Linked DNA regions of Leucothrix mucor DSM 2157. The protein of the gene in region 2 interacts with the protein of the main gene of each other region in a pairwise test. Links are inferred from orthologs where the notes say so. Each region holds a gene or a part of one and is shown on either strand. Other genes may lie near its edges.

What was found.
Region 1: the proteins of LEUMU_RS26115 (region 2) and mrdA interact in binary tests that used the Escherichia coli proteins (3 or more experiments, as listed by UniProt). The link is inferred for Leucothrix mucor DSM 2157 from one-to-one orthologs.

Annotation. Positions count from the first base shown.
Region 1 is NZ_ATTE01000001.1:46,348-61,069, forward strand. What follows is about bases 11,016-14,004. They hold mrdA (penicillin-binding protein 2), read right to left. Parts: upstream 13,477-14,004; coding sequence 11,554-13,476; downstream 11,016-11,553. Other genes in these bases: rodA (rod shape-determining protein RodA), read right to left, coding at 11,016-11,529; ppa (inorganic diphosphatase), read right to left, coding at 13,593-14,004. Also shown: LEUMU_RS23905 (IclR family transcriptional regulator), read left to right, coding at 1-447; LEUMU_RS0100205 (ABC transporter ATP-binding protein), read left to right, coding at 451-1,545; LEUMU_RS0100210 (DMT family transporter), read left to right, coding at 1,887-2,252; LEUMU_RS23910 (DMT family transporter), read left to right, coding at 2,249-2,695; transcriptional regulator GcvA, read left to right, coding at 2,813-3,748; LEUMU_RS0100225 (ABC transporter permease), read right to left, coding at 3,749-6,214; LEUMU_RS0100230 (ABC transporter ATP-binding protein), read right to left, coding at 6,211-6,906; LEUMU_RS23915 (arylesterase), read left to right, coding at 6,923-7,630; lipoyl(octanoyl) transferase LipB, read right to left, coding at 7,575-8,222; LEUMU_RS0100245 (YbeD family protein), read right to left, coding at 8,210-8,479; LEUMU_RS0100250 (D-alanyl-D-alanine carboxypeptidase family protein), read right to left, coding at 8,483-9,625; LEUMU_RS23920 (SPOR domain-containing protein), read right to left, coding at 9,820-10,293; more of rodA, read right to left, coding at 10,414-11,015; more of ppa, read right to left, coding at 14,005-14,120; LEUMU_RS23930 (DUF2058 family protein), read left to right, coding at 14,438-14,722. UniProt on the Escherichia coli protein: Catalyzes cross-linking of the peptidoglycan cell wall. Responsible for the determination of the rod shape of the cell. Is probably required for lateral peptidoglycan synthesis and maintenance of the correct diameter during lateral and centripetal growth.
Region 2 is NZ_ATTE01000001.1:3,092,528-3,107,522, forward strand. The notes cover bases 2,775-6,036. They hold LEUMU_RS26115 (penicillin-binding protein 1A), read left to right. Parts: upstream 2,775-3,088; coding sequence 3,089-5,836; downstream 5,837-6,036. Other genes in these bases: LEUMU_RS0113995 (pilus assembly protein PilM), read right to left, coding at 2,775-2,896; hemE (uroporphyrinogen decarboxylase), read right to left, coding at 5,904-6,036. Outside these bases: LEUMU_RS0113975 (type IV pilus secretin PilQ), read right to left, coding at 1-44; LEUMU_RS0113980 (pilus assembly protein PilP), read right to left, coding at 119-652; LEUMU_RS0113985 (type IV pilus inner membrane component PilO), read right to left, coding at 652-1,278; LEUMU_RS0113990 (PilN domain-containing protein), read right to left, coding at 1,278-1,847; more of LEUMU_RS0113995, read right to left, coding at 1,847-2,774; more of hemE, read right to left, coding at 6,037-6,971; rpsU (30S ribosomal protein S21), read right to left, coding at 7,196-7,411; LEUMU_RS26120 (outer membrane protein assembly factor BamE), read left to right, coding at 7,627-7,929; LEUMU_RS0114020 (hypothetical protein), read left to right, coding at 8,038-8,688; ssb (single-stranded DNA-binding protein), read left to right, coding at 8,869-9,354; LEUMU_RS0114030 (CDGSH iron-sulfur domain-containing protein), read left to right, coding at 9,482-9,733; LEUMU_RS0114035 (YhbY family RNA-binding protein), read right to left, coding at 9,725-10,018; 23S rRNA (uridine(2552)-2'-O)-methyltransferase RlmE, read left to right, coding at 10,044-10,673; ATP-dependent zinc metalloprotease FtsH, read left to right, coding at 10,754-12,694; glmM (phosphoglucosamine mutase), read left to right, coding at 12,922-14,262; LEUMU_RS0114055 (heavy metal translocating P-type ATPase), read right to left, coding at 14,362-14,995. UniProt on the Escherichia coli protein: Cell wall formation. Synthesis of cross-linked peptidoglycan from the lipid intermediates.

The DNA.
Region 1 (14,722 bases), 3.0 Mb from region 2 along the record:
GTGTATGTCTCTCAGGTTGAGTCCAACCAAAGCGTGCGCTACACCGTGAGCGTGGGTGATAAGTCCCCGATTTATTGTAGTGGTGTGGGTAAAGCCATGTTGGCCCACATGCCAGAACAGCAGCAGGCTGAGTTGATTGATCGCATAGAGTTTAAGCGATACACACAACAAACCATTACTTCGCCGGTTGTGCTTCAGCGACAGCTGCGGGAGGTTATAAAGCGTGGGTATGCCTTTGATACTGAAGAGCACCAGCATGGTATTCGTTGTGTGGCCGCTGCGATTGTTAATAACTCGGGCATGCCCGTAGCAGCAATTAGTGTGACAGGCCCGACGTTTCGGGTAACGGATAGTGATTTTGAGGATTGGGGGAGACGGGTAACAAAGTCAGCAGCGACTATTGCCCAACGCCTGCAGCCGGAGACAATAATGAGTGTAGAGGTTTAATAGATGGCTGACGTAACGTTAACGAAACTAGTCAAAGCATTTGGCGATGTTGAGATTATTCATGGTGTGGATCTGCAGATTCAATCCGGTGAGTTCACCGTATTTGTTGGCCCATCTGGCTGTGGTAAATCGACGCTATTGCGCTTAATTGCAGGCCTTGAAGATGTCACAACGGGTAAGATCGAAATCGGTGGCCAAGATGTCACCGAAGTAGATGCAGCCAAGCGCGGTATTGCGATGGTATTCCAATCCTATGCGCTTTATCCGCATATGACGGTTGAGCAAAACCTTGGTTTTGGTTTGAAAATGAACGGCGTTGATAAGAAAATTATCAAAGAAAAAGCCGATCATGCCGCTGGTATTTTGCAGCTTGATAAGCTGATGCAGCGCAAACCTAAAGAGTTATCCGGTGGTCAGCGCCAGCGTGTGGCGATTGGTCGTGCCATTGTTCGTAATCCAGATGTCTTCTTATTTGATGAGCCATTGTCTAATTTGGATGCTGAGTTGCGGGTTGAGATGCGCCTTGAGATCGGTAAGTTGCATCAAAAGCTGGGTAACACGATGATCTACGTGACCCATGATCAGGTTGAAGCCATGACAATGGCGGATCGAATTGTGGTACTGAAAGACGGTTATGTAGAGCAACACGGCTCTCCGCTGGAGCTTTATACGCATCCGGACAACCTATTTGTTGCGGGTTTCATTGGCTCGCCACGTATGAATTTTATTCCTGTGACCTTAGAGGCACCTGGTGCAGAAACGTCTGGCGTCAAGCTGCCGGATGGCCAAGTTATTAGTCTGAATTTCGATACTAGCGGCGCTAAAGCAGGGGATCCGCTGACGCTTGGCTTGCGCCCTGAGGACTTATCAGCTAGCGAAGGAGACTTTAACTTTGAACTTAAAGTCATTTTATCTGAACATTTGGGCGGCACCAGCTACTTATATGGTGAATACGGTCAAAACGATAACTTCGTGGTTGAACGCCCAGGTAACGATAGAACACGCTCTGGTGAGTCGGTTGCAGTCTATGCCGATGCTAAGAGTGCTTATTTGTTCGGTAGTGATGGACAAGCGTTTAAGCGTGATGTCGAAATGTAATTAGAGTTTAGCGGCTTAAAATCAATAAAAATAATCTTGTAAAGCCGCGATTCACTTGAAATGTGTTAAAAATGAGCTAATAGGATCTGGATATAGTGTCTGAACGTAAAGATACTGAGTTTCCAAGATCAGTAAAGTCAGCATGTTTTTTAGCACCGCAATGCGTAATTTTGAAGTGATTATGTTTTCCTTTTAATCAGTTTCGACCCTCGTATAGTACTTTAACCTATTGATTGTATTGGTTTTTTGAATCTAGCAACTCTCGCCTGTATGCTATATATTAGACGTGTGAACTCAGAGGCGAGCGAAGAAGTTCATATCTATACCGCGAGGGAGCGAAAGTGATTTTTACGCGTGAGGTTTTCTTGGCTTTACTCTGTTCAGTGGCATTCACCAGTGGTGGGCAGCTATTACAGAAACAAGCATCACTGAAATATGCAAATATAAAAAGCAGTAGTATTTTCAGGCGCTTATTAAGTATTGAATTTGTCGGCAGCACCGCATTTCTTGGATTAGGTCTGCTGTTCTGGATGATTGTGCTCACTAAGGTTGAACTCAGTCTGGCATATCCTCTACTTAGCATTAATTACGTACTTATTCTATTAGGTGCCCGGTATCTCTTTAAAGAGAAAATACCGTTGCAACGCTGGCTTGGTGTGTTTGTCATTCTAGTTGGGATTGGTGTTTTGCTTCGGGGCGCGATATGAGTGTCTCAGAAGATGGCAGAATTAAGCCGAGATCGTGGATAATCCTAGGTGTCGCCATCTTATTAACGGCTGTTGGTCAGCTGTTTATGAAACTCAGTACCCAGTATCTAAGCGGTTGGAGTGAGCTTTGGCAGCAGTTGACAGAGTATTCTCTAACCAGTGGTAACCAAACCGCGCTATTATGGTTCTCCCTCGGCATTCTTAGTTATTTTGTTTCGATGCTCATGTGGGTTTATGTGTTGTCGTTTCTTAAGCTGAGTAAGGCTTATCCCTTATTCAGTATCGCCTATGTCTTGGTTTACGTGGGTGCTGTGTGCTTGCCTCAATTTAATGAGACCACCAATCTTCAAAAAAATATTGGCATTCTCATTATTATTATCGGTGTGGTGATTGTCAGTTTGCCTTCTTCTCGGGAGAGAGTGATGCGTACTAGCAACAAATAAGCATTGTAAAAGCCAATAGACTATTGTTTAAAACCCTTTTTTTTCTTATGCTACATGCGGAAGACGCAGTAACATCATCTTATTATAATTTATCGCCGGATCAGCACTGACTATACTATGCCACAACTCCCTCCTTTAAATTCTTTGCGAGTCCTCGAGTCAGCGGCACGTAACCTTAGTTTCAGTAAAGCAGCTGACGAATTATTTGTGACCAAAGCAGCGGTCAGTCATCAAATCAAAGCCCTCGAAGAATATCTCGGCTTTCCTCTGTTCGAACGTAAAAATCGTTCCATTGAGTTAACCGAAGCGGCTGAAGTAGCCTTACCTAAATTGCGTGAAGGCTTTACCAATCTTGCCGAAGCGGTGAACCTTATGCGTCGTCATACGGCACATGCCAGTGTGAATGTCTGCATGGCGCCATCCTTTGCGGCTAAATGGTTAGTCCCTAAGTTGCATAAGTTTTCGGGTGCACATCCGGAAATTGACATGCAAATTACCGGTGATGACACTTTAATTAGCAATCGCAGCACTTCTGACAATATGGATGATTGGTTTCGAAGTGCTGAAATCGACTTAATTATTCGTTTTGGTGACGGTATTGCGCCTGGTTATCAGGTCGATAAGTTATTTGATGTGGCTGCAGTGCCATTGTGTAACCCGGATCTGTTGACCGAAGGTGAGCATCCGCTGAAAACACCGGACGACTTACGCCACTATACGTTGCTACATGATGATACTGGCTATACTGGCCGCCCATCTTGGGAGCGCTGGCTTGAGCTGGCAGGTGTTGAAGGAATTGATGCGAAACGCGGTCTGCACTTCAACCACGTTTCGCTGGTATTAGGTGGAGCGATCGACAAGCAGGGTATTGGCCTTAGTATGGAGCCGCTGGCTCAATATGACATTGATGCCGGTCGCCTATGCATTCCATTTGACCTGAAAATGCCGCTTGATCACTCCTACTATGTAATACGCCCCAAAACGGATACTGTAAATGAATCCGTTGAGGCGTTTGTTTCTTGGTTGTTAGAAGAAGCGGCAAATTACTCCTGATTAGCTAGCATGTTCCTGAAATAGTAAGGCTGGCGCGACATTGAGCAACGGTCTTAAGTTTAGATAGCCTGCAATTCCCACCAATAAGCCACCACTCACTATGCCGATGATAATGAGCGTCATATTAATTGACGGCTCAAGATCGAATAGGGCATAGGCGGCGACATTACTCGCAATAATTGCAAATGCTCCAGCCAAGAAGCCTGCAATGGCTCCCACCAAAGTAAACTCCAACAGAATCGTTTTCTTTAGCTGGCGTCGGCTAGCGCCAATAGTCTTTAGGATTGCGAGTTCTTTACGGCGCTCGGCTTTTTGCGACTGTAGCGCTGCAAATAACACAATGATTCCAGCAATCAAGGTAAAGGCAAAAATGGCCTGCACCGCAAAAGACGCTTTGCCGATCAGGTCTTTGATTTGACCCATAATAGCGCTGATATCAATTGAACTGACGCTCGGGTGCTGCTTGATGAGATTGGGGACCAGCGTTTTATCATTCTCTGGCACATAAATGCTGGTGATAAAGGTCTGGGGTAAGTTCTCCATTGAGCCTGGCGCTGCCAGTACAAAGAAGTTGGGTGTGAGGTTATCCCAATTAACACGCCGTACACTTTCAATCTTCTGAGTGACTTTTTGACCGGCAATATCAAAGGTTAAGGTATCTCCCAGAGCCAGCTTAAAGCGTTCCATAATGCCTTCTTCTACCGAGAATCCAGTGGTTTGGCCTTTAGTAAACCAGTCTCCATCAAGCATGATATTGGCTTCGGGTAACTCAGTTACTGAGGATAAATTGAATTCGCGTTGCAATAAGCGACGATCTCTTTCCGACTCTACGTCATCAATAACAACTGGTTCGCCTTTGATCTCAACGAGTCGGCCACGAATTAAAGGATACAAGTTTGGATCGATTTGCTTCTGTGCAAGATACTGTTTGAGGCTAGTCACTTCATCCGGCTGGATATTAATCAGGAAGTTATTAGGAGCATCGGCTGGAATACTATTCTGCCAGCGATCCAATAGGTCTCCGCGTAGAGCAGTCAGTAATAGCAGACTGAATAATCCGATTCCAAACACTACAATCAGTAACTGCAAGCGTTGGCCAGCACCAGACAGTGTGCTGAGGACTGATTTTCCTTTGATTTTGATGTGTGCCATCGACTTAAGCAGTACTCTGGCGACTAGCCAGAAAACCACAACTGCGGCAATCGTACCCGCAAACACATAAGCGCTGAGCTTTAGGTCGTTGGTTTGCATCCACATTAAAGCAAAAATACCCGCAAGAATGGTCCCGACTAAAAATTTCCAGCTGGTCGTGCTTCCTTGGGATTGGTTTTGAAAGATCTGTACTGGTGCGGTATTAACCAGCTGCACGAGCTGTGGCGATGAGAAACTCAAAACCATTAACCAAGCTGTTAGTAAGCCGGTGATTGCTGGCAGTATGCTAGGGGCTGGTAAAGTCTGGCCGATCAAATCCTTCAGCATAAAAGCAATTAGGAATTGAATGACGAAGCCGAGCAGCGCACCGAGTAGTGCTGCAGTGGTCGAGGTCAGTAATAGCTGGCTCAAGTAGCGCTGCAAAATACGGCGTCTTGAAGCGCCCATTGTTTTAAGAACAGCTACGGTGTGTGTTTCATGTTTGCTAAAGCTATAGCTGGTTAGCGCAATGGCGGCGCCCGCAAGAATAACGCTGAGTAGGGCTGCCATATTTAAAAAGCGTTGGCCGCGTTGTAATGCGGTTTGCACAGAGGGTAGACCATCATCCAATGTTTCTATGCGTTCGCCTGTTTTGAGCTGGGCTTCCAGCCAGCTTTGTAATTCATCAACTTGGGCATCACTGCCGGCAAATAAGTAACTAAAGCGGGCACGACTTCCGGGAGTTAATAAGCCAGTCGCACTCAGATCTTCCAAGGGCATTAATACCTGTGGAGAAAACTGAAAGACATTAGCGCCTTGGTCTGGCGTACTGGTAATAATTTTGGATAAGCTAAATAAGCTACGACCGATACGGACTTCAGTACCGGGCTGAACTTCAAGCGCGGTGAATAGTTGGGCAACGCCCCAGACCTGATTCGGCTTGAGCGCATCTAATGTCTCTACCGCACCCGGTTGCTCAAGGCTGTCGCTGATCTGTACTTCGCCACGCAGTGGGTAATTGTCAGTTACTGCTTTGATTTGTGCTAATTGAAGGCGGTCATCTACCGATACCATGCTGCTAAAGCTAACCATCTCAGCGGCTTGCAGTCCCATGTCTTTAGCGTGCTGCAGGTAGTTTTCATCCAACGGGCGAGAGGAGCGCACGATAATATCAGCACCGAGTAACTTGGTTGCCTGCGCAGTCATTGCGCGGTCGGTGCGATCAGTAAAAAAGTTAACCGAAGTAACGGCAGTCACTGAGACTAGTAACGCTAGGAATAACAGACGCATTTCTGCGATGCGCCATGCCTGACGCCAGTGTTTGAGTATATTCATTCTGACGTCACCACTTCGCCGTTTTGCAGGCGGTAGTGAATTTGGCATTTCGCAGCCAGCGAGTCATCATGCGTCACTAAGATCATGGTGCTCTGATTATCTTGCTGCATTTTAAATAGCAGCTTCTCGATATCCTGACCCGTTGCCTGATCCAAGTTACCCGTGGGCTCATCTGCAAATAACACTTTTGGCTTGTTAACAAAGGCACGAGCCAGAGCAATACGTTGTTGCTCACCACCGGACAATTGAGTGGGTAAGTGGCTGGCGCGCTGACTCAGACCAACTTGCTCTAGTGCATCTAACGCTTGCTGTCTGATATCACCTGAAACCTGCTCAAGTTCTAGCGGTAACATGATGTTTTCCAGAGCCGTTAAGTTGTTCATTAGGTGAAAAGACTGGAATACAAATCCCACCTGTCCTAATCGTAATGCAGCGCGTTGATCTTCACTAAGGTCTGACATGGACTTGCCAAGTAGTTTGATATCTCCGCCAGTTGGCGCATCAAGTCCCGCTAAGAGGCCGAGTAATGTTGTTTTTCCTGATCCAGAGGCTCCGGTGATCGCCACCGAGCTGCCTTGTGGAATCTGCAGCGTGATATCATGCAGTATCGGGAGTGACTCTCCTGTTTTTAGTTGGATCTTTTTGCTTAGTTGCGTTGTCTCAATGGCGTAATTAATCGCTTCTTTTGGCATTGTATTAGGACTTTTTATGAAATTAATCCGTTTAGTATACGCGTTCACCTTAGTCGTTGCAGTTGGGCTTATATTAAATTCTGGTGAGGTTTTCGCGAAATCAGAGCCGCAACCTGACAGCAGTAAGTTAACCGTTCTGGTATGGGGTGATAGCCTGAGCGCAGCCTATGGAATACCTATTGATAAAGGTTGGGTGAGCCTGTTACAGGCTGAAAATGAAGACACTTTATCTGTGGTTAATGGAAGCATTAGCGGTGAAACGACTCAAGGTGGCTTGACAAGATTGCCGGATGCCCTAGAGAAATTTCAACCTGACCTGATCTTGTTAGAGCTGGGTGCCAATGACGGTTTACGTGGTATTAAAACCGAAGTCATCGAAGAGAACCTAAAGGCGATGGTGGAGTTGGCTCAGGAGGCGGATGTTGATGTGGTGCTGCTGGGTATTCGGATTCCGCTAAATTATGGCTTTACCTATACACAAAAGTTCGAACAAGTATTTGTTGATGTTGCCAAAGAGTATGAGTTACCGATGCTACCGTTTTTGCTGGAGCCTGTCGCATTGGATTATGACTTAATGCAAAGCGATGGTTTACATCCAACTGCCGATGCTCAACCGCAAGTACTAGAGCATGTGATGACAGTCTTAAAGGATGTATTGGACGAGCAACTTAAGCCGGAGGCAGTGTCGTCATCTGAGTCGGTAGCTGTTGGTTCAGATGGCTAATTAATTCATTAGTCAGGGTCTCAATGGAGCTATTGATGCCCAGATCCTGGCACTGAATAATCTCCAGCCCCGCATAGCCGCAAGGGTTGATTCGGGTAAATGGTTCCAGGTCCATATTCACATTGAGGCTTAAGCCATGCGTGGTATAGCCTCTGGATACTCGTAAACCTAGGGCAGCAATCTTGCGTTTATTCACATACACGCCAGGCGCATCCGGGTCGGCATAAGCATCCACGTCGTAGGTTTTCAGCAGGGTCACAATGGACTCTTCCAGAATAGTCACTAGCTTACGGATGCCTAGTTTGCGGCGGTGAAGATTGAGTAGTAGATAGATGACTAATTGTCCTGGGCCGTGATAAGTCACTTGGCCACCGCGATCAATCTTCACAACAGGAATATCACCAGCATTTAGAATGTGCTCGGCTTTGCCGTTAGTGCCAAGGGTAAATACAGGCGGATGCTGTACAACCCAAAGCTCATCAGGGGAGTCTGCATCGCGAGCTCTGGTGAAGCTCTGCATCTCCCGCCAAGTGGTTTCATAATCACGCAAACCCAGTTGGCGAACAATCACATCGTTGCTTATAGCGCCCACAGAATATGTTCGCTAGCCGTCAGATCAAGATAGATCGCATCGAGGTGCGGCTTATTTTGAGCATAGACGTTGATGGTCATGCTGGTGAAGTTGCCATTCTTGCTGGCACGCGTGGTAATGCGCTCTACATCAAACTCCGGATCATGACGATGGCCGATGGTGATAATGGTCTCATGCAGTTCCGGACCCGTCTTTCCCATGGCTTTAATCGTAAAATCGCAAGGAAATTCGATTAGCGTGTCTTCTTGTTCACTCATATATTACTCCACAAATAACTTTTTGATACTGTCAGTAATATTGGTCCAAGTACCGCCAGTATCAACACTGTCCATTGCAACAAGTGGTTTTTGCAGCACAATACGGTCTACATCTTTGATGACAGCCATACCGATTAGGTCGCCACGCTTAACTGGTGCGTCGATAGATTTGTTAATTTCCATCAAGCCTTTAAGCTGTGAATAATGACCTTTTGGGATGGTGACGTAGAAGTCTTCCATGATGCCAGTAGGGACGGTGGATTTCTCACCCTTCCAAACGCGTGCCTCAGCCAGTACTGAGTTAGCATCATAAAGTTTGTGAGTTTCGTAAAAGCGGAAGCCGTATTCCAGTAATTGCTGGCTGTAATTGGTGCGGGCTTTATCGCTCTCTGCGCCAAGAACTACTGCGATCAAACGCATTGAGCCGCGCTGTGCTGAAGAAAGTAGGCAGTAACCAGCACTTTCTGTATGACCTGTTTTGACGCCATCAACGGTTTTGTCGTGCCACAGTAATTTGTTGCGGTTGTACTGTTTGATTCCGTTGTAGCTGTATTCTTTTTCGCTATAGAGTTTGTAATGCTCGGGATATTCTTTGATCACTGTACGTGTAAGCTTGGCGATATCGCGAGCGCTCATGTAGTGATTTGGATCAGGCCAGCCAGTTACATTCATAAAATGAGTGTTCGTCAGTCCTAAGCGGGCAGCTTCAGCATTCATTTTGCGAACAAACTCTTCCTCTGAGCCTGAGCTGTGTTCAGCCAGTGCCACAGCTGCATCATTTCCTGATTGGATAATTAAGCCGCTGATCATGCGCTCTAGTGGGACTTTTTTGCCGATCTCAAGAAACATGCGTGAGCCTTCCATCTGCCAGGCTTTCTCACTTACCAGCACACGGTCTTCAAGCTTGATATTGCCTTTGTCTAATTCTTGATACAGCAGATAGGCCGTCATCAGTTTTGTGATGCTGGCGGGCTCAATACGTTTATCCGGGTCTTTGGCGGCAAGTTCAGTGCCACTCAAAAAGTCGACCAGCAAATATTGAGCTGCGTCTAATTTTGGAAGTTGTGGGACGCTACTATCAGCGAAGGAGGGGGTGAGCAGACTTAGCCACAGACATACGAAAAGGGTGATGGTTCTTACAAACATACTTGTTTAAAGCCTCGACAACTGGTTAAGGTAGCTCCTGCTATATTTTTTCGCGCTAGCCGACATTATAGACTGTGAAGGCAGACCTTACAGCCTCTTTTATGCTATTTCCAGAGTTTATTCGAGGATGCTACCGGTGAGAAAATCGCCTGTTAACTGTGCGGATAATGCTCACCGGTTGCTTTGCTGTCAAATTAACTTTCAACAACCTTGAATTGTGAGAGGCCATCACTCAGCAGGCTATCTTTAACTTTGTCGATTTGCTCTTGGCGCTTGAATGGGCCAAGGCGAACCATGTGGAGTGTTTTTCCGCTCTTAGTAGTACGTGATTCCATCGTCGCATTTGGCAGGCCAATTGAAGACAAGCGAACAAAGGTATCCATTGCTTGCTCAGAATCAGGATAGGTACCCACAACAACGTAGTAATTCTTGTTAGAGCTTAGTGAATTTTGTGTACTTTGAGGTGCTTGGCGTTGCGTTGTCGCCGAGCTTACGTCAGCAGGCAATGCCAGTGACGGTGGTACCACTAAGTTAGCCTGATCTTCGCTGTAGGAATCACTTCCTTGGCCGCCCAGTTTGGTAACACTTTTTACAGATTGACTAATTTGGCTACAGCCACCTAGGATGCCAGCCACAAGTAGTAGCGACAGAGTGCTTCTTATTTTCATTATTGTCCCCTGAATCAGGTTTTATATTATTATTAGTATCGCTCAGCCCAAGCGATTGTCGTTTATATTAACATAATTTTTTGAAATGTCTTATGCTGGCTGGTTAAGCGGCGAGTTTGCTTAGGACTCGTCATAGCCGATTTTTCGCTTCTTTAAGCCCATTAGTAGGCCAAAAGCCGCCATTAGCGTAACCATTGAGGTGCCGCCGTAGCTGATAAGTGGTAGTGGAACTCCGACAACTGGCAGTACGCCGCTAACCATTCCGGTATTCACCAATAAATAAACGAAAAAGGTCAGGCTTAAACTACCACCAAGCAACCTTGAAAACGTATCAACACCACGCGTTGCAAGGTGCAACCCTCGTAAAATAATAAAGATGTAAATACCAAACAAAATCAAATTGCCGAGTAGGCCAAATTCTTCACCAAAAATAGCGAAGATAAAGTCGGTGTGGCGCTCAGGTAAGAAGTCTAAACGGGACTGATCTCCGTTTAACCAGCCTTTTCCGTATACGCCACCAGAGCCAATGGCGATTGTCGATTGCGTGATTTGATAACCCGTGCCGAGCTTATCAGAGCCGGGGTCTAGTAAGGTCATTACGCGTTGGCGCTGATAGTCTTCCATGCCAAAGAAGAATAGTAGAGGAGCTGCCCCCATGACTGCTGCAAATAACAATAGCAGCCACTTCCAGGCAATACCTGCAAAGTAGATAACAAAGAATCCAGCGCTTCCGATCAGCAGGGCGGTACCAAGGTCGGGTTGTTTGGCGATTAATAGCATCGGTACTGCAACGAGTGCTGCGGCGATGATATTGTCTTTAAACTTTGGGGGGAGGGTCTTTCTGGAGAAGTAACTGGCCACCATCATGGGGACTGCGAGCTTCATTACCTCGGAAGGTTGAAAGCGAATCGCCCCAAGCTCCAGCCAACGTTGAGCACCACCACCCATTGAACCTTGGTATAACACCAGAACTAATAAAGCGATACCGCCAAAGTAGACCCAAATCGACCACTGGCTGAGTATATGACTGGGTACTTGTGCGGCGACGAGCATCACCACCGCAGCAATAAACAGGTGGATAAAGTGCTTCTCCATCATCACCACATTTTCACCACTGGCGCTGTGCAAGGTAATGCCGCCAAGGGTTAGGAGGATAATCAATGCGATTAATAACACTAAATCAAGCTTTGATAGTACTTCCCAGGCAAGGCGAAAAATACCCATTGAGTTATTCATATGCGACAAGCCTCAGTACTATCTTTAAGTGCGATCATTATTTTTCTTGTTAACTTGAGTGGTTTTTACCTCGCCTTCCTCGGGCTTTTCAGCTTCGATTTGTACAGGTTTGGGGAGTAAGTAAGTGTCTAGTAGCTCACGTGCCATCGGCGCTGCCACCGCGCTACCGCCGCCGCCATTCTCAACAATGATTGATAAGGCAATGCGAGGATTTTCCAGCGGTGCAAAAGCCACAAATAAGGAGTGGTCGTGAAGCTTCTTGGCAAGTTTTGAGGCGTTATAGGTTTTGTTCTGCGCAATTCCAAAGACTTGAGCAGTACCTGTTTTACCCGCGAAACGATATTTGGCGCCAGCACCGGAGCGTCTTGCTGTTCCCATCGGACCATGAACCACATTGACCATGCCTTGAATGACCGCATCCCAGTGTGCATCGGTGGCCTTAATGCTGGGTAGGCGTTTAGGTACAACCACTTTTTCAGGTAAATCACGTGAGGTTCTAACCGACTTCAATACGTGGGGCATAACGCGTTGTCCACGCATTGCAACCGCTCCGGTCGCATGAGCTAGTTGTAGCGGTGATGCCGTCCAATAACCTTGACCGATCCCGATATTAACGGTATCGCCAGGGTACCAGCTTGTTTTGTAACGCTTCTTTTTCCATTCAGGGGTTGGGATAAGACCAGAGCGCTCGTGCGGTAAATCGATTCCGGTTTTCTGTCCAAAGCCAAATTCGCGCATGGCTACGGAGAACCGATCAATACCCATACGATAGGCCAGATCATAAAAATAGACATCGCAGGATTGGTAAATCGCACGGTTCAAAGAAATATGACCATGGCCTGTTTTTTTCCAGCAGCGATAACGATGTTTGGTCCCTGGAATTTGAAAGAAGCCGCGGCCATAGACTGTGCGCTTTTCATTAACAACGCCAGCTTCTAAACCAGCCAATCCTGTAATTGGTTTAATGGTTGAGCCTGGTGGGTAGGCGCCTTGCAAAGCACGGTTAAACAGTGGCCGACCGGGGTCATCGCGTAAGGCATTGTAGTCTTTGTAGGAGATGCCATTCACAAATAAGTTGGAATCAAACATCGGTACGCTAACCATGGCCAAAATTTCACCATTGCGAGGGTCGAGTGCCACGATAGCACCACGCTTTCCTTGTAATAGTGTCTCGGCTTTGGTTTGAAGCTCCAGATCAATACTTAAGAATAGGTCTTCACCTGAAATAGGGGACTGTTCTTCCAGTGTGCGCTGTGGCTCACTGTGTGCATCCATTTCAACCTGTTTGAAACCTGCTTTGCCGTGCAGTCTGGATTCATAGAATTTTTCAATGCCAGTTTTGCCGATATGGGTAGAGCCTTTGTATTCGTTTTTACCCAATCTTTCTAGGTCGCGTGTATCGATACGTCCCACATAGCCGATGACATGAGAGGCGACAGAACCTAAAGGATAAACCCGCTCGGTGCGGATATTGACTGCAAAGCCCGGAAATCGGTAACGATTCACAGAAAAAATAGAGATCTCTTCCGGCGTTAGCGCTGAGCGTAAGACAACAGGCTGAAAGCGCGAGTTAACCCGAAGCTGCTGTTTAAACTTGTGAATATCTTTGGCCGTAATTGGAATGAGTTTTTGTAGCAGGCCGATGTTTTCATCAAGCTCAGTTGCTTTATCGCGAACCACTTCCAGTACATATTCGATTTTATTGTCAGCAAGTACCACACCATTGCGATCGTAAATTTGACCACGAACTGGGGGGATTGGAATACGCTTTTGGTAGTTTTCCTGAGCAAGCTCAGTCAGGTGCTCATGCTGTGAAACCTGAAGATAAAACAGCCTGACGCTGATTGCTGAGAGCAGCATAACCACGACGCATGCCGCAACAATTGCTCGTGAGCGGAAGAGAAGGTGTTCTTCTTTTTCGTCTTTTAGTATTTTACTTTCCGACATCGTCGCCGCAGTAGTTAGAGAATCGATTATATGAAAACGGACTGTACTAAATTAGCACAGTCCGTCAATTATTGTTATTACTATCGAGTTAACACTTTTTGATCATTCAGAGCGACTTACTTAGAGTAAGCTTCAACACTTTCCTGGATCGCTTGACGTGCTGCAGCTGCATCAGCCCAATCGTCAATTTTTACCCACTTTCCTTTCTCAAGCTGCTTGTAGTGCTCAAAGAAATGCTCGATTTGCTGAAGTAGCAACTCAGGCAGGTCTGTGTAGTTTTGAATGTTGTCGTACTGAGTTGACAGTTTGCCAGCTGGCACTGCAACGATCTTTACATCTCCGCCGCCTTCATCAGACATGTTCAAAACGCCAACTGGGCGAGCTGGGATAACACAGCCATGAACAAGAGGCTCTGGAGTAACAACCAATACGTCAATCGGGTCGCCATCATCTGCCAGAGTGTGCGGTACGAAACCGTAGTTTGCTGGGTAGAACATTGGAGCAGTCATGAAGCGGTCAACCATCAACGCACCGCTGTCTTTATCAACTTCGTACTTTACAGGTGAAGCGTTAGCAGGGATTTCGATGATAACGTTAACGTTATTGGGTACATCTTTTCCTACGGAGAGTTTGTCGATATTCATCGTCTGAGTTCCTTTAGATGTGGAAATAAATTTGTCGCAGCATTATAACGAACCTAGGTGTGGTGCACTACGGCTAATCTTCTGGGCTGTTGAAATTTAGGGCTTATCTTAAAATCCTAATAGTCGCTATAGCATTGTCTGGATAAAAAATCAGAGAGGCTACTGATTTATAAGAGTGATGCACTTGGCTTTATTGGCTAGAGCAAGTGTTTTTATGTGACAAAGTAGGGCGCACTCTATATTATGCCGAGCAGTATGCGCTGAGATTATGATGTGCTTTTCTCCCATTTAGTTAATACAGAATTAAGTAATCCAAAATGAGTTCTATTCGAGACCAACTGTTAAAGGCTGGTTTGGTAACTGAAGAGCAGGTTAAACAGGCAGAGACTAAGCCTAAATCTGTAAAAAAGAGTGCCAAGCCAAATAATAAAAATAAAGCCGCTAATTCAGGCAGTAACCGTAACAAGCGTGCTGAGAAGCCTGCCAAGACGCATGAGCCTAGTGATCTCGAGCTGTTTTATAAGCAGCGATCTGCGACTGAGAAAGCAGAGCAGGCAGAGCAGGAAAAGCAACGCAAAGAAGCGGCTAGGGTTCGTAAGATA
Region 2 (14,995 bases):
AAAGGCAGGGCGATGGCAGTCATCAGTCGCGTTATTGTTTTCATGTTCAGACCTATTTATTATTATTCATTTTAGTCACAGGCACACCATTGGTTCAGGCGGCAATCGTGAGTGTCGCTTATTGCTCCAACAGCAGCTTGTTATCCTGCTCTTTATATCCGCCCAATCCATTGGTTACAATTTCAGACAAGTCTAGTTTCGCCTCGGACACCGAGACAATCTTGCCGTAGTTTTGCCCAACATAATTTCCCTGCCTGACGCTTTGAACTCCACCATCTGGAATCTTAATTAACGCCCATAGCTTATTATCTTTCTGCACGGTACCCACCATCTTTAAACTGTCTAGCGGGAAGCCTTCCAGGAATTCTTTCACTCGCGTGGTATCCACTTCAATACCCGAGTCTACGACCGGCACTTCATTTGGCTCCAACATGGAGACATCAAACGGGTCCTTTTCATTCTCCGGATACACATAACGTAAATATGGCTTTACTTCCGGAATCGGAGAAATGGGTCGTGCAGGCTTGGCTCTGTGTGATTCAAAATACACGTCTAAGTCTGACGTATCCTGAATACAACCAGACAAAAGCACACTGGCCGCACAGCAGCAGATGGGTAACAATACCTTACGAGGCAACATTTTAGTGTTCATTAGCTATTACCTTCATCATTTTCATCAAGATAGCGATAGGTTGTAATCATCGCTTCCATCGTCAATCGGAAGGATGCATTCTTCTTCTTTTTATCGTCCTTCACCTTTTCAGGTGACAGTCGAATGTCAGAAATGGTTACAATTCGCGGCAAACCAGAGATATCGCTCACAAACGCAGCCAACTGGTTATAAGTTCCATTCGCTTTGAGCACAATTGGCTTTTCCGCATAGAACTCTTTTTGCCCTTCAGGCTTCGGTTGGAATAACTCGATTTCCAATCCGTTAGACAAACCCTTCTCCGAGATATCCAAGATAAGTCCCGGGATTTCAGTCCCACTTGGCAGCTGCTTCATCAGCGAGCCAAATGATACTTGCATCTCTTTTAACTGAGCCCGAAAAGCAGGCAGCTGATTCGCTCGTGCCTGTTTCGTTTCATAAGTCTGCTTGAGTGTTGACTCTTGCGCCTGTCGACTATCTAACTCACTCATCTTATCAATGATGATTAGCTTGTAGCCCATAAATACTACCAGGCTGCAAACTGCAAAAATCGCAATGATTTTAACTGGGAGAGACACATTAGCCGGATCATCGATCAGACTATTTAATTCCTGTAAATCAATGGCCATTATTGAATCTCCTCATCGCTGCCGGATTTCAATAACTGAGTAACGCTAAGGCTAAAGTTTCTCAATTTATCCGTTTCTTTTCGGGTATCGATCGAAATGATATTCAATGCTGAAGAACTCAGCCAAGGGGACATATCCAAGCGATTCATGTAGCTGGAAACGCGTGCATTAGACTCTGCCTTCCCTTCCAGTTTAATTTTGTTTTCTTTCTGCTCAAGATTGGTTAGGTACAAGCCCTTAGGAAGCGATTTCACCATCTCATCAAACAAGTGAACAATGCCAGGACGAGTAGACTGCAAGCCTTCGATAATCGTAATGCGGTCTAACAATGCCTTACGCGTTACATCCAGCTTCTTAATCTTAGCGATCGTTTCATCCAGCTTCTTAATCTCAGTGGTCAAATACTGATTACGCGTTTCCTGCTTAGTAATCTGATCCTGATAAAAACTGTAACCGGCAAATACCGTCAATGCTGAAACAGCCACCGCACCAACTACCGTCATTACGAATTGTTTTTGGCTATCTTTGCGAGCCTGTTCGCGCCAAGGTAATAAATTTAATCCTGCCATTAGATAATTCCTCGCAGAGCCAGTCCGGTTGATACAAGCATCGCGGGGATATCACTGGTAAAACGAGCCGGATTAACTCGTGAATTCAACACCACATTCGAAAATGGGTTAGCCAGTGTAGTCGGTACACCAGTTGCATCCTGAATCTGCTCATCAATACCTGGAATACTCGCACAACCGCCCGATAGCAGAATCTTATCGACATTCCCAGTCTGGGTAGAGGCATGATAAAACTGCAAAAATCGTTGAACCTGACGAACCATGTTTTCTCGGAATGGATCAAGTACTTCAGGAATATAGCCTTCCGGTAAGTTACCGTTTTTCTTAGCGAGTCCAGCCTCAGAGTAAGGCAAGCCATAGCGCTGCATGATTTCTTCGGTCAGCTGCTTACCACCAAATGCTTGCTCTCGGGCAAAGACAACACGCCCTTTTTCAAAGACGTTAACACCGGTCATGGATGAGCCAAAATCGACCAAAGCAACGGTGTCGTGCTTAATGACATCATCAACCAAGGTACTAAATAGTAGTTCGATCGCGTGCGACTCAAGATCAACCACATCGACCGTTAGGCCAGCCATTTCTGCCGCAGCCAAACGAATTTCAACATTCTCAGTTCGGGTTGCAGCCAGAAGTACATCGACCATTTCAGGTGACTGCGCCGAAGGGCCAAGCACCTCAAAGTCAAAGTTAACTTCTTCCATTGGATAAGGAATGTACTGCTCAGCTTCCAACGTTACCTGAGCTTCCATTTCAGAAGCAGGTATAGATGCCGGCATTGCGATTACTTTATTAATGGCCATCGACGATGGAATACCCAACGCACAGTGTCGGGTTTTAGTACGACTTTGCTTCAGTACACGTTTGATTGCTTCACCAACCGGATCCGCCTCGACGATGTCTCGCTCGTACGCGGCACCTTCAGGTAAGGACGCTACGCCGTAACTCTCAACGCGGTAGGTGCCGTTCTTATGGGAGAGCTCAATCAGCTTGACTGCCGAGGAACTGATATCAATTCCGAGGAGCCCGCCTTTTTTATTGAAAGAAAACACAGATTAGGTACCGCCATCTTATTTTTATTGTTATATGTTCACGACCAATGGCCAGAACTTTAGATTTGTCACTCAATGGTAGCGATAAGCATCAAAATAGTCTACCCTCAACCATCCGAATTAACGACTCTCTAGACAGACGGTTCCGGCGCTACAAGGACGAGTAACCCGCTGTTAATACACGATTAAGACATGTCTAATATTATAAAAATTCTCTTCAGAAGCTTGTTTGCACCGGCGATTCTGCTATTTTCTCTGGGCGTGATTTTAGTCGCCGCAGCCTATTTTTTCTATGAGCCGAACTTACCCAGAGCGGCCCAACTACGCAACACCCAACTGCAGCTTCCAATACAGGTTTATAGTGCAGAAAACCAACTAATTGCTGAGTTTGGTCAGTTCCGCAGACGCCCTGTAACCATCGACGAAATCCCTAAAGACATGATCAATGCCTTTGTTGCGATTGAAGATGCGCGCTACTGGAACCATGTCGGCGTCGACTTTAAAGGTATTATCCGTGCTGCGGTGACAACCCTGCGAAATCGAGCGGTTTCACAAGGTGCCAGTACGATTACCATGCAGCTGGCGCGCAACTTATTCCTAACCTCAGAAAAAACAGCCGATCGTAAGATTCGAGAGCTATTTCTTGCGCTTAAAATCGAAAAAGAGTTCACCAAAGAAGAAATTTTGGAACTTTACCTGAACAAAATCTTCTTGGGTAACCGTGCTTATGGTGTCGGCTCTGCTGCGGAAGTGTACTACGGCAAAAAACTTCAGGACCTGTCACTTGCTCAAATGGCGATGATCGCAGGTTTACCTAAAGCCCCTTCCCGCTACAATCCCATCAGCCAACCTAAGCGCGCTAAAATTCGCCGCGACTACATTTTGCAGCGAATGATGGAGCAGGGGTACATTACTCAGGTTCAGTACCAAGAAGCCTTGAGTGAGGATGTGTCGGCTAAGGTTTATCAGGTCGAATCTGAAACCTATGCGCCGTATATGGCGGAAATGGCCCGTGCCGAAGCGCTTGAGCGTTACGGCGTGGAGAACATGTACACGCTTGGCTTGAAAATCTACACCACGCTGGACAGTAACCAGCAAGATATCGCCTTAAAAATCCTACGCAAACACCTTATTGACTACAGTCGTCGTCATGGGTATCGCGGCCCGATTGAAACACTGAATCTTGCAGACTACCCCGATGAAGCCTCCCGCGAAAAGAAGCTGGAGAATTACAATAACTATCAAGTGATTGAGCCTGCAATCGTTACCACTGTTAATGACGAAAAAGCAGAGCTTCAACGCCGAGGTAGCTCTACACTAATTTCCTTAGGCCTAAAGCAGGTCAAATGGGCAAGGACTTATAAAAGCGAAAATAGCCGTGGCCCAAGCGTCAAAAAAGTAACCGATGTATTAAAACAAGGTGATGTCGTTTGGCTCGGGAAAAACGATAAGGACGAATGGGAGCTAAGTCAGCTACCTAAAGTAACCGGAGCAATCACAGTAGTTAACCCGAAAGATGGCGCAATTGAAGCCATGGTTGGCGGCTTTGATTTCACTTACAGCAAGTTTAACCGCGCGATACAAGCTCAGCGTCAACCAGGCTCCAGCTTTAAACCTTTTGTTTATAGCGCAGCATTGGCAACAGGTGACTATTCTCCAGGCAGTGTTATAAAGGATGAAGAAATCGTAATTCCTGGCAGCAGTTGGTCTCCACAGAACTATGATAAAAAATACCACGGCCCAACAGCGTTGCGAGAAGGCTTAAGAAAGTCGCGCAATATTATCTCCATCAAACTGCTTCAACAGATTGGTGTCGAGACAGCATCTAACTACGCTAGACGCTTTGGTTTTAACGAGGCCGCACTACCACAAGACTTAACTTTGGCGCTGGGTACCGGCTCAGTTGCTCCTCTTGATATTGCTACGGCCTATGCCAGCTTTGCGAATGGCGGCTTTAAAGTTAATAACTACTACATCCGGAAAATTCTTGATAAAGATAACCGGGTACTATTTGAAACCAAACCTGATACAGTTTGTACGCAATGTCCCAGCCCGGGCCTAACTGAGCTTGAAGCACCAAATATGCCAACCAGTATTAATGGAAATCCGGTTGCCAAGCGTATTATCGAACCTTATGTCGAGTATCAAATCACCAGCATGCTGCGTGATGTGGCGACCTCAGGAACAGCCGCAAAAGCGACTCGCATTTTAAAACGTAGAGATTTGGCCGGAAAAACTGGAACCACCAATGATCAACGCGATGCTTGGTTCAGTGGCTTTACGCCCAGCAAAGTAACGACAGTCTGGGTAGGTTTTGACGACCTTGCACCACTAGGTCGCTACGAAACGGCGACGCAGGCGGCTCTACCACTGTGGATAGACTTCATGAAGGAAGCACTAGCCGATATTCCCGAAGCTAAGTGGCCACCCGCCCCAAAAGGCATGGTCAATTATACTTTGGATGCTCGCAATGGCCTACCTCCTTCAGAGCTCACTACCAAAACACTGACTGAGCTGGTTATCCCTTCTCAAATCCCATCAGAAGAAGAAATTTTGGCGTACCGGGAAATGCACCCCGAAGAATTTATGGTGGCTGAGGAAGACTTAGCCCAACAGCGCCAGAATGAACGCCTTGAGCGTGAGTACCAGCAAAAAGTGGACAACTACAATCGTCGGGTTGCGGCGCGTCAGCAGGAAGTAGAACGTTTACGCTCAGTCGGTAGCACCTTTGTTCCGCCAGAGCTTGGACCGCCACCGGAAGTACCACTGGAGCTTATTCAAGCCCAAGAGCGCGCAGCTATCCGCGCTAAACAAGGCGGTAACTCAGGGGTAATGACGCAGGCACCATTAACTGTAGAAGGACTACCACCACCAGACCAGCAAACTGAAGAAGACAAGCAGCTGCTGGAAATGATTAGGCAGTTCAATAACTTGAACTAAACAAAAAAGCCCCTGATAAATGATTATCAGGGGCTTTTTTTATGAAACGTCTAATTAAGCTGTTGAATCAGGCTTTGCGACCAAATTCATGAACACTATCCACTAAGACCTTCAGGTGATCTGGGTTCACATGCTGATGAATACCATGACCTAAGTTGAATACATGGCCTGTTGGCTTATCACCAAAATCAGCCAGCACGCGTTTCACTTCTGTTTGAATGGTCTCTGCGTCAGCATACAGTACCGAAGGATCCATATTTCCTTGCAGCGCAACTTGATCACCGACACTAGCAACGACTTCGTTCAAATCGGTCGTCCAATCCACCCCAATTCCATCACAGCCAGTCGCAACAATATCTTTCGCCCAGCGCGCACCATTTTTGGTGAACAAAGTCACTGGTACACGGCGCCCTTCAGATTCGCGCTGCAGACCATCAACGATCTTTGCCATATAGCGCAAAGAGAATTCACGATAAACATGCGGACTTAGCGCCCCGCCCCAAGTATCAAATACCATAACAGACTGTGCGCCTGCTGCGATTTGCGCATTCAGGTAAGAAATCACGCTATCAGCCAGCTTATCTAATAATAAGTGTAGCGTCTTAGGGTCGCTATACAGCATTCCTTTAACTTTTGAGAAGTCTTTACTGGTGCCGCCTTCAACCATATAAGTCGCCAACGTCCAAGGACTACCCGAGAATCCAATCAACGGCACTCGACCATCTAAGGCTTTACGAATGGTGCGCACAGCATCCGTCACATAACTTAGCTCAAGCTCAGGATCTGGTACACCAATAGCCGCCACATCTGCTGCAGTGCGAACTGGTCTCTCAAAGCGAGGACCTTCACCTTCGGCAAAGTATAGACCTAAGCCCATCGCATCTGGAATCGTCAGAATGTCAGAGAACAGAATAGCCGCGTCTAAATCAAAACGCTCTAATGGCTGCAAAGTGACTTCACAGGCCAACTCTGGATTTGTACATAAATCCATAAAGCTGCCCGCTTGTTTACGCAACTCACGGTATTCTGGCAGATAGCGTCCAGCCTGACGCATAATCCAGACAGGAGTGGTATCGACGGGCTCTTGAAGCAAGGCACGCAAGTAACGATCGTTTTTTAATTCAGCGACAGACATAAGGGATGACCTTGAAGGAAGACTTCGTAAACGGCAGGATTAATTACATTATAATCAATCAGCCTTCTGGCAGGAAGTATGCGAACGCATAGTGGTCGCTGCAATTGTCAAAGTGCATAACACTAAAACTAGCAAGCGCCAACAAGTGGCGCCTGATTACGCATACTGGATGCGTTTTTACCGCAGGCCTGCACTAGCGTCAGGCACTGCGGAGAAACTGTAAATCAGAACAGACGGATACGACGGTTCAATTCACGCTTCAAATTCTTGATGTTACGCTTTACTGCAGCAGCTTTTTCACGCTTGCGTACTGATGTTGGCTTTTCATAGAACTCGCGACTTCTTACTTCTGCAACAACACCTGCTTTTTCACAAGTACGCTTAAAACGGCGCAGTGCAACTTCAAAAGGCTCGTTTTCTCTGATCTTAACGTTTGGCATAAAATTCGACTTCTCAATAGAAAGTATTTACTAGGTAGCCGAGCATTATACCCCGAGTTCTGACAATTGCAAAAGTTGTAACGCGATTTATTTGGCGAATTGCATTAAAATCATCACTATTACCAGAAAATAACCTTGCTGCACCGTTCAGCTACGCTAGAATGTGGCCATAAACAATAACCCGACCAAGACAACTAAAATGGATTACCATTAATATGCCGTCTATGAAAAATATTCTCCTCATCTGCCTGATCGCAGGTTTCAGCGCCGCTTGTACGTATAAACCGACCATTCTTCAAGGCAATGCACTAGAGCAAGATACTATTTCTCAAATAAAGCCCGGCATGCCAAGAGCAGAAGTGATCAGTATTTTAGGCTCACCGCTGATGCAGGATGATTTCACGACGAATCGCTGGGATTATCTGTACTACTCAATTGAGCGCGACCAACGCAGCCAACAAAAAAATCTGTCTATCTATTTCAGTGATGGGATTGTGAGCAAGGTCAGTCAGGAATAAAATCAGCATTTAGTACCTTCGGATCACCGCTCTGCCAGGGATGGCGGATCACTAGCTATGTACCCTGTTAAGGGTATGAGCTAAGCAGAATTGAAAAAGGACAGACTCGTGCGTAAAAATCCACTGTTATACAGCGACCACGCTGAACCCCAAGAAATCTTCGAAGCGACCCCTCTTCCCGAGGAGCCACGCTCTTTTTTCTTCTACATCATTATTCTTGCCAACTCTCTATTGGTGCTCTTTGTATTGGGAGTGATTTGGTTTCTCTTTTTGAAGTCTCCGGACTTGGAGCTTAAGTCACTAACCGACCGTTTCTTAGGAGGCTCTGAGCAACCCACTATGATCATCGAGTCACCGAGTAACTCCGGCACTGAGACCAATGCTGCATCATCAAAGCAAGCTCAAGACGAAATTCAGCAAGCCAGATTAAAGCAGATGCGAGAGCAAGAGGAGCTAGCAGCAGAGCGTAACCGGCTTGAGCAGCTGCGACTGGAGCTTGAAGCCGAAAAACAACGAGCGGATTCACTGCAAGGTGCATTACCCGTCATAAGTAACAAAGCCGAAGAGGCCGTTGAAACCTCAACAATTACTATCACATCTGAGACAAAAGTAGAAAGTGCACCGGAACCCGAACCAACCATCGTTCCAAATGCTGCCAGAGAAATTCCACCAGTGCCAATTGATACTAATGATATGAAGTCTCAGATGGACATAATTATAGAACAACTCAATCAGGGGAATCCGGCAAAACAACAATAGGCACGGATACATTCCTCCCAAGCAGGAATCCATTCGTAGCAAACTAGCCCATTGAGTTCTGGATGGTGTTAACATATCGGGTTGACGTTTTAATCGAGTAAATACTCGAACTCTGAAGCGAAGACAGTATAATGTTCCGCTGAAAAACGAATAACGATACTCCAATACAAGGAATTAATAATGGCCAAAGGCATTAATAAAGTCATCCTGGTAGGCAATCTGGGTACTGACCCAGAAGTCAAATACATGCCAAGTGGTGGTGCAGTCACTAACTTCAGTCTGGCCACGACCGATAGCTGGAAAGATAAAACCTCTGGCGAGCGTGTCGACAAGACAGAATGGCATCGGGTAGTGTTCTTCAATCGTCTGGCTGAGATTGCGGGTGAATACCTGAAAAAGGGTTCACAAGTTTATATCGAAGGAAGCTTGAGAACTCGCAAATGGCAAGATCAAGGTGGACAAGATCGTTACACCACTGAGATTGTTGGCTCTGAGATGCAAATGCTGGGTAGCCGCAGTGGCGGCAATAGTGAATTTGATCAGTCTCAATCACGCCCTGCGCCACAGAAAAGCCGCCCTCAGCAGTCTGCGCCTCAAAACCAGTCACGCCAAGCGCCACCGCCAGCACAAAACTTTGATGATTTTGATGATGATATCCCGTTCTAAACAGCACTTGGGATACACCTGAAAGAATTAGTAGCCGTGTATACGCACCTGCAGAGCCTTTATATATAGGGGCTCTGCGTTGTCGTTGAATCATTCATGAATCGCAACACATTTAGGATTTTACGCTATGTCCCACAAATCCAATCCTGTTATTGCTAAAAAAGGGCCTTACGTTGTTGAGCTTGAAGCCGGCAAAACCTATTACTGGTGTTCTTGTGGTCGATCCGAGAAGCAACCATTTTGTGATGGCTCTCACGCTAATACTGATTTCACACCATTAAAGTTCACGGCCGAAGAAAGCAAGAAGTACGGGCTCTGTGGTTGTAAATATACAAAGCATGCACCTTTCTGCGACCGCGAGCACAGCAAGTTAGACTAAATTGCGAAAAATTGATGGCTTGTCTTTGTTTTCACGATAAAACAATGCCACATTACCAATACGCTGGACCAGCATGGCTTTATGCTGCTCCGCCAATGATTGAATCAGCTCATCGCGCTGCTCCCGATCACCGAGATTAATCTTTAGCTTAATTAGCTGATGATAATCCAGTGCGATTTCAATTTCGTTGTTAATACTCTCTTTCATACCGTGTTGCCCAACGGTAACGACCGGGCTTAAAGTATGACCGAAAGACTTGAGTTGTTTGATCTGTTTAGTATTCATTTCCATCCCTGAATTGTATGACGTTATGGCTAGAAGCAAAAGCAGTACTCGCTGGTTAAAAGAGCATTTTGATGATGAATTTGTAAAACTCTCCCAAAAAGAGGGATATCGCTCGCGTGCGGTCTACAAACTCAAAGAAATTCAGGAGAAGGATCGCCTGATACGCCCCGGCATGAAGGTGGTTGACCTTGGAGCAGCTCCAGGCGGTTGGAGCCAATATGCAGCCCAAATCATCGGGACTAATGGCCGAGTTGTCGCCAGCGATATCCTACCCATTGACCCGCTACCTTTTGTCGAGTTTATACAGGGTGATTTTACCGAACAGAGTATTCTCGATGAAATTCTGCTTTTGATGGGAAATGATAAAGCCGATGTTGTAATTTCAGATATGGCCCCCAACTTAAGTGGGAATGATGCAATTGATCAACCCGGCTCGGTTTACTTATGTGAGCTGGCTTTGGATATGGCAAGGCAGATTTTGGCACCAAATGGTTCCATGGTCGTTAAGCTGTTTCAGGGTGAAGGCTCTGATCAATACATACAGGATGTAAAACGTAGCTTCAAACAAGTGAAAATACGCAAACCCAAGGCATCACGAGCCAGAAGTCGTGAGGTCTACGTGGTTGCTTTGCAGTATTTTTCTACAACACACTAAGTCTGAAGCAATTAACAGCAATCATGGTAGAATGATTGTTAACGAGATGCATAAAAGACGGCTGAATAGAGGATTCTTTCTTGAGCGAATTAAACAAAAATATTCTGATGTGGGTGGTAATCGCCTTGGTTCTGGTTGGAGTTTTCAGTAAATTTCAAGAACCTACAACATCATCTGCTAACATTCCTTATTCGGCGTTCTTGGAGCGTGTCAATAATAAGGAGATCCGCAACGTTGAGATACGTGGTCAGTCTATTACTGGACAAACAAGTAATAGCGAGACGTTTTCGACTTATGCGCCGATCAATGACCCCAAAATGTATGATGAATTATTGCGTAATAACGTGCTGGTCAAAGTTGATCCGCCAGAAGGACGCAATATCCTTGTCGACATCCTGATCAATACAATTCCATTCCTGATTATTGTCGGACTGTGGATTTACATTATGCGTCAGATGCAAGGCGGCGGCGGTAAAGGCGGCCCGATGTCATTTGGTAAGAGCAAGGCTCGCATGATGACTGAAGATCAGGTGAAAGTGACATTTGCTGATGTCGCTGGCTGTGAAGAAGCTAAAGACGAAGTATTCGAACTGGTTGAGTTCTTACGTGATCCGGGCAAATTCCAAAAGCTAGGTGGAAAAATTCCACGCGGTGTTCTACTTGCTGGCTCGCCAGGTACGGGTAAAACATTGCTGGCTAAAGCAATCGCTGGCGAAGCTAAAGTACCGTTTTTCAGTATTTCAGGTTCTGACTTTGTTGAAATGTTTGTCGGTGTGGGTGCTTCCCGTGTTCGCGACATGTTTGAGCAAGCTAAGAAACATGCGCCTTGCATTATCTTCATCGATGAGATCGACGCTGTTGGTCGTAAGCGCGGTGCAGGTGTTGGCGGCGGTCATGACGAGCGTGAGCAAACACTGAACCAGTTACTGGTCGAAATGGATGGTTTTGAAGGCACAGAAGGCGTAATCGTGATAGCTGCGACTAACCGCCCTGATGTACTTGACCCAGCTCTGTTGCGTCCTGGTCGTTTTGACCGTCAGGTTGTTGTACCTCTGCCAGATGTTCGTGGCCGTGAGCAAATCCTGAAAGTGCATATGCGTAAAGTGCCTATCGGCAACGATGTTAAGCCTGCTCTTTTGGCTCGAGGTACACCGGGGTTCTCTGGTGCTGACTTAGCTAACCTAGTTAACGAAGCCGCCTTGTTCGCAGCCCGTGTGAATAAGCGCACTGTGAACATGGAAGAGTTTGAGAAAGCGAAAGATAAAATCATGATGGGCGCAGAACGCAAGTCCATGGTGATGAACGATAAAGAAAAACGTAACACTGCTTATCATGAAGCGGGACACGCGATTATCGGCTTGAAAGTGCCAGATCATGACCCTGTTTATAAGGTAACGATCATTCCTCGTGGGCGCGCTCTTGGTGTAACAATGTTCCTTCCTGAGGAAGATCGCTACAGCCATAGCAAGCAGTCTCTGGAAAGTCAGATCTCTACTTTATTCGGTGGCCGTCTTGCTGAAGAAATAATCTTCGGCAAAGAAAGTGTAACGACTGGTGCATCCAATGACATTGAGCGCGCAACTGAGATCGCTCGTAACATGGTTACTAAATGGGGACTATCTGAGAAGCTAGGCCCGTTGGCTTACAGTGAAGAAGAAGGTGAGGTGTTCTTAGGACGCGCCACAACTTCACATAAGCAAATGTCTGATGAAACAGCTAAGTCTATCGATCAGGAAGTTAGAACGTTTATTGATCGCAACTATGATCGTGCCGAGACTATTTTGCGCGAGAATATTGATGTATTGCATCTGATGGCTGAAGCACTGATTAAGTACGAGACCATTGATCGCGGTCAGATCGATGAAATCATGCAAGGCAAGAAGCCAACACCTCCAGCTGATTGGAATGATGATGATCACTCCGGTAAAGATGATGGAGATAGTGGTGAGACTGCCACGTCAGAAGATCCAGAAGCTAAAGATGATGAGGTCGTGAACGCTAAGCCAGCGAGCTCTCACTAGGCACTAGTTAACAATCTAATTTTACGATCGTAGAGCGCGACAGGAGCAAACCTCCTCGTCGCGTTTTTTTATGTGTGATTATCGGGAAATATAGACCTTATATACTATTTACACTGATTATTAATTAGTTAATGGCTAACAATTGCCTATATAAGATAATTTTGATACAAACACCCTTATATTTAGTAGATTATTTAGGCTAATAAAAATAAACAAAGGAATTTGTGATGGAAAAGAAATACTTCGGTACTGATGGCATTCGCGGCGAGATCGGAACCTACCCAATGACCCCCGACTTTGCACTTAAACTAGGATGGGCTGCCGGAAAAGTTCTGGCTACAAAAAAGAACCCACTGGTTGTTATCGGTAAAGATACCCGTATTTCTGGCTACATGCTTGAGTCTGCGCTTGAGGCAGGGTTAGTAGCCGCTGGTGTTAGCATTCGATTACTAGGGCCAATGCCAACCCCTGGCGTTGCTTATCTAACCAGAACCTTCCGTGCATCTGCAGGCATTGTTGTGAGTGCATCTCACAACCCTTATCAGGATAACGGTGTTAAGTTTTTCTCTTCAGCAGGCATGAAGCTGGATGACGAAACCGAGCTGGCAATAGAGCGCTATTTAGAAGAAGACCTTGTTACCGTAAAGTCTGACAAACTAGGCAAAGTCGTACGTGTTGATGATGCAGCAGGCCGCTACATTGAATTTTGTAAGCGTGCCTTGCCTAATGAAACATCATTAGAAGGTTTAAAGATAGTTGTCGACTGCGCAAATGGTGCAACCTATCATGTTACGCCGCACGTATTATCAGAGCTTGGAGCGGAGATTATTACTGTAGCAAATTCACCTAACGGCTTGAACATTAATGAAGAGTGCGGTGCTACCTCACTCGATATGCTGTCCAAGCAAGTCCTATTACACAACGCCGACCTAGGCGTTGCGCTAGATGGTGATGGCGACCGCTTAATGCTGGTTGACCACACGGGTGCAACGGTTGATGGTGATGAGATTCTAGCCATCATTGCTAAACACCGCCTGAGTACAGATAGTGCTGGCCAAGATATTGTTGGCACATTGATGAGTAACCTTGGCCTTGAGCACGCAGTCCAAGAGATGGGACTTAACTTCCACCGCGCCAATGTTGGCGACCGCTACGTTATCGAACAAATGATCAAAACCGGCGGTGTACTCGGTGGTGAGTCTTCTGGCCATATTATTGTTCGGGACCGCATCGAAACGGGTGATGGCACGATTGCAGCATTGCAAGTATTACAAGCTATTGTAGAAAGTGGGCGTTCTTTGCACGACCTCAAGCAAGTCATGACCAAATACCCTCAAACATTGGTCAATGTTGAGTTAAGTGGTGTTATTGATATTGCGAATAACGCAGCTATCCAGAAAGCTGTCGCTAATGTCGAAGATCAGCTGGCTCATCGTGGACGAGTGCTATTACGCGCGTCTGGCACACAACCACTCATTCGAGTAATGGTAGAAGGCCAAGATGAGACCGAAACAACAATGCTGGCACATAGCATTGCAGAAGTGGTTAAGCAGCAATCTGGCGGCTGATGCCCTAGCTCTGGAGCCTGCCTCTACCGGAAGGTTATCTTCCACTGCCGACAGATAGCTACACAATAAGTAAAGAGCCCAATATTACGCCTAAAGCAATTACCGCTTTAGGCGTAATGCGTTTAACACCACTAACAATGAACTCAGCGACATTCCAATCGCAGCCATCCACGGTGCCAACAGGCCCAGTGTAGCCATTGGCATTGCCAGCAAGTTATACAAAATTGCCCAAGCAAAGTTTTCTCGGATGATAACTCGTGTTCGCTTTGCCATATGAATAGCCTGAGGAATCGACTTTAAGCTATCCGACATTAACACCATATCGGCAGTGACTTGAGCTAATTGACTCCCCTCACCCATTGCAATCGACACATCTGCGGCAGCCAGTACCGGTGCATCATTCACACCATCACCCACCATAATGACCAACTGCCCCGCATCCTGTTTGGACTTAAGGTAAGCAAGCTTCTGATCAGGTAACTGTTCCGCAATAACGGTATCAATACCTAACTTTTTACCGACATGATCTGCAACAGACTGCTTATCACCACTCAGTAAAGTCACCTGCATTCCTGCAGTTTTAAGGGCAGCAACACATTCGACGGCATCAGCTCGCAGCTGATCTTGCAGCTCTAAAATAACCAGTAACTGCTGCTTATTAGCCATGTAAATTCGGGTATTGACTCCTGCAAAGCCCGCCTTCATTTCTAAATCAGCAGACGTAACGCCATCT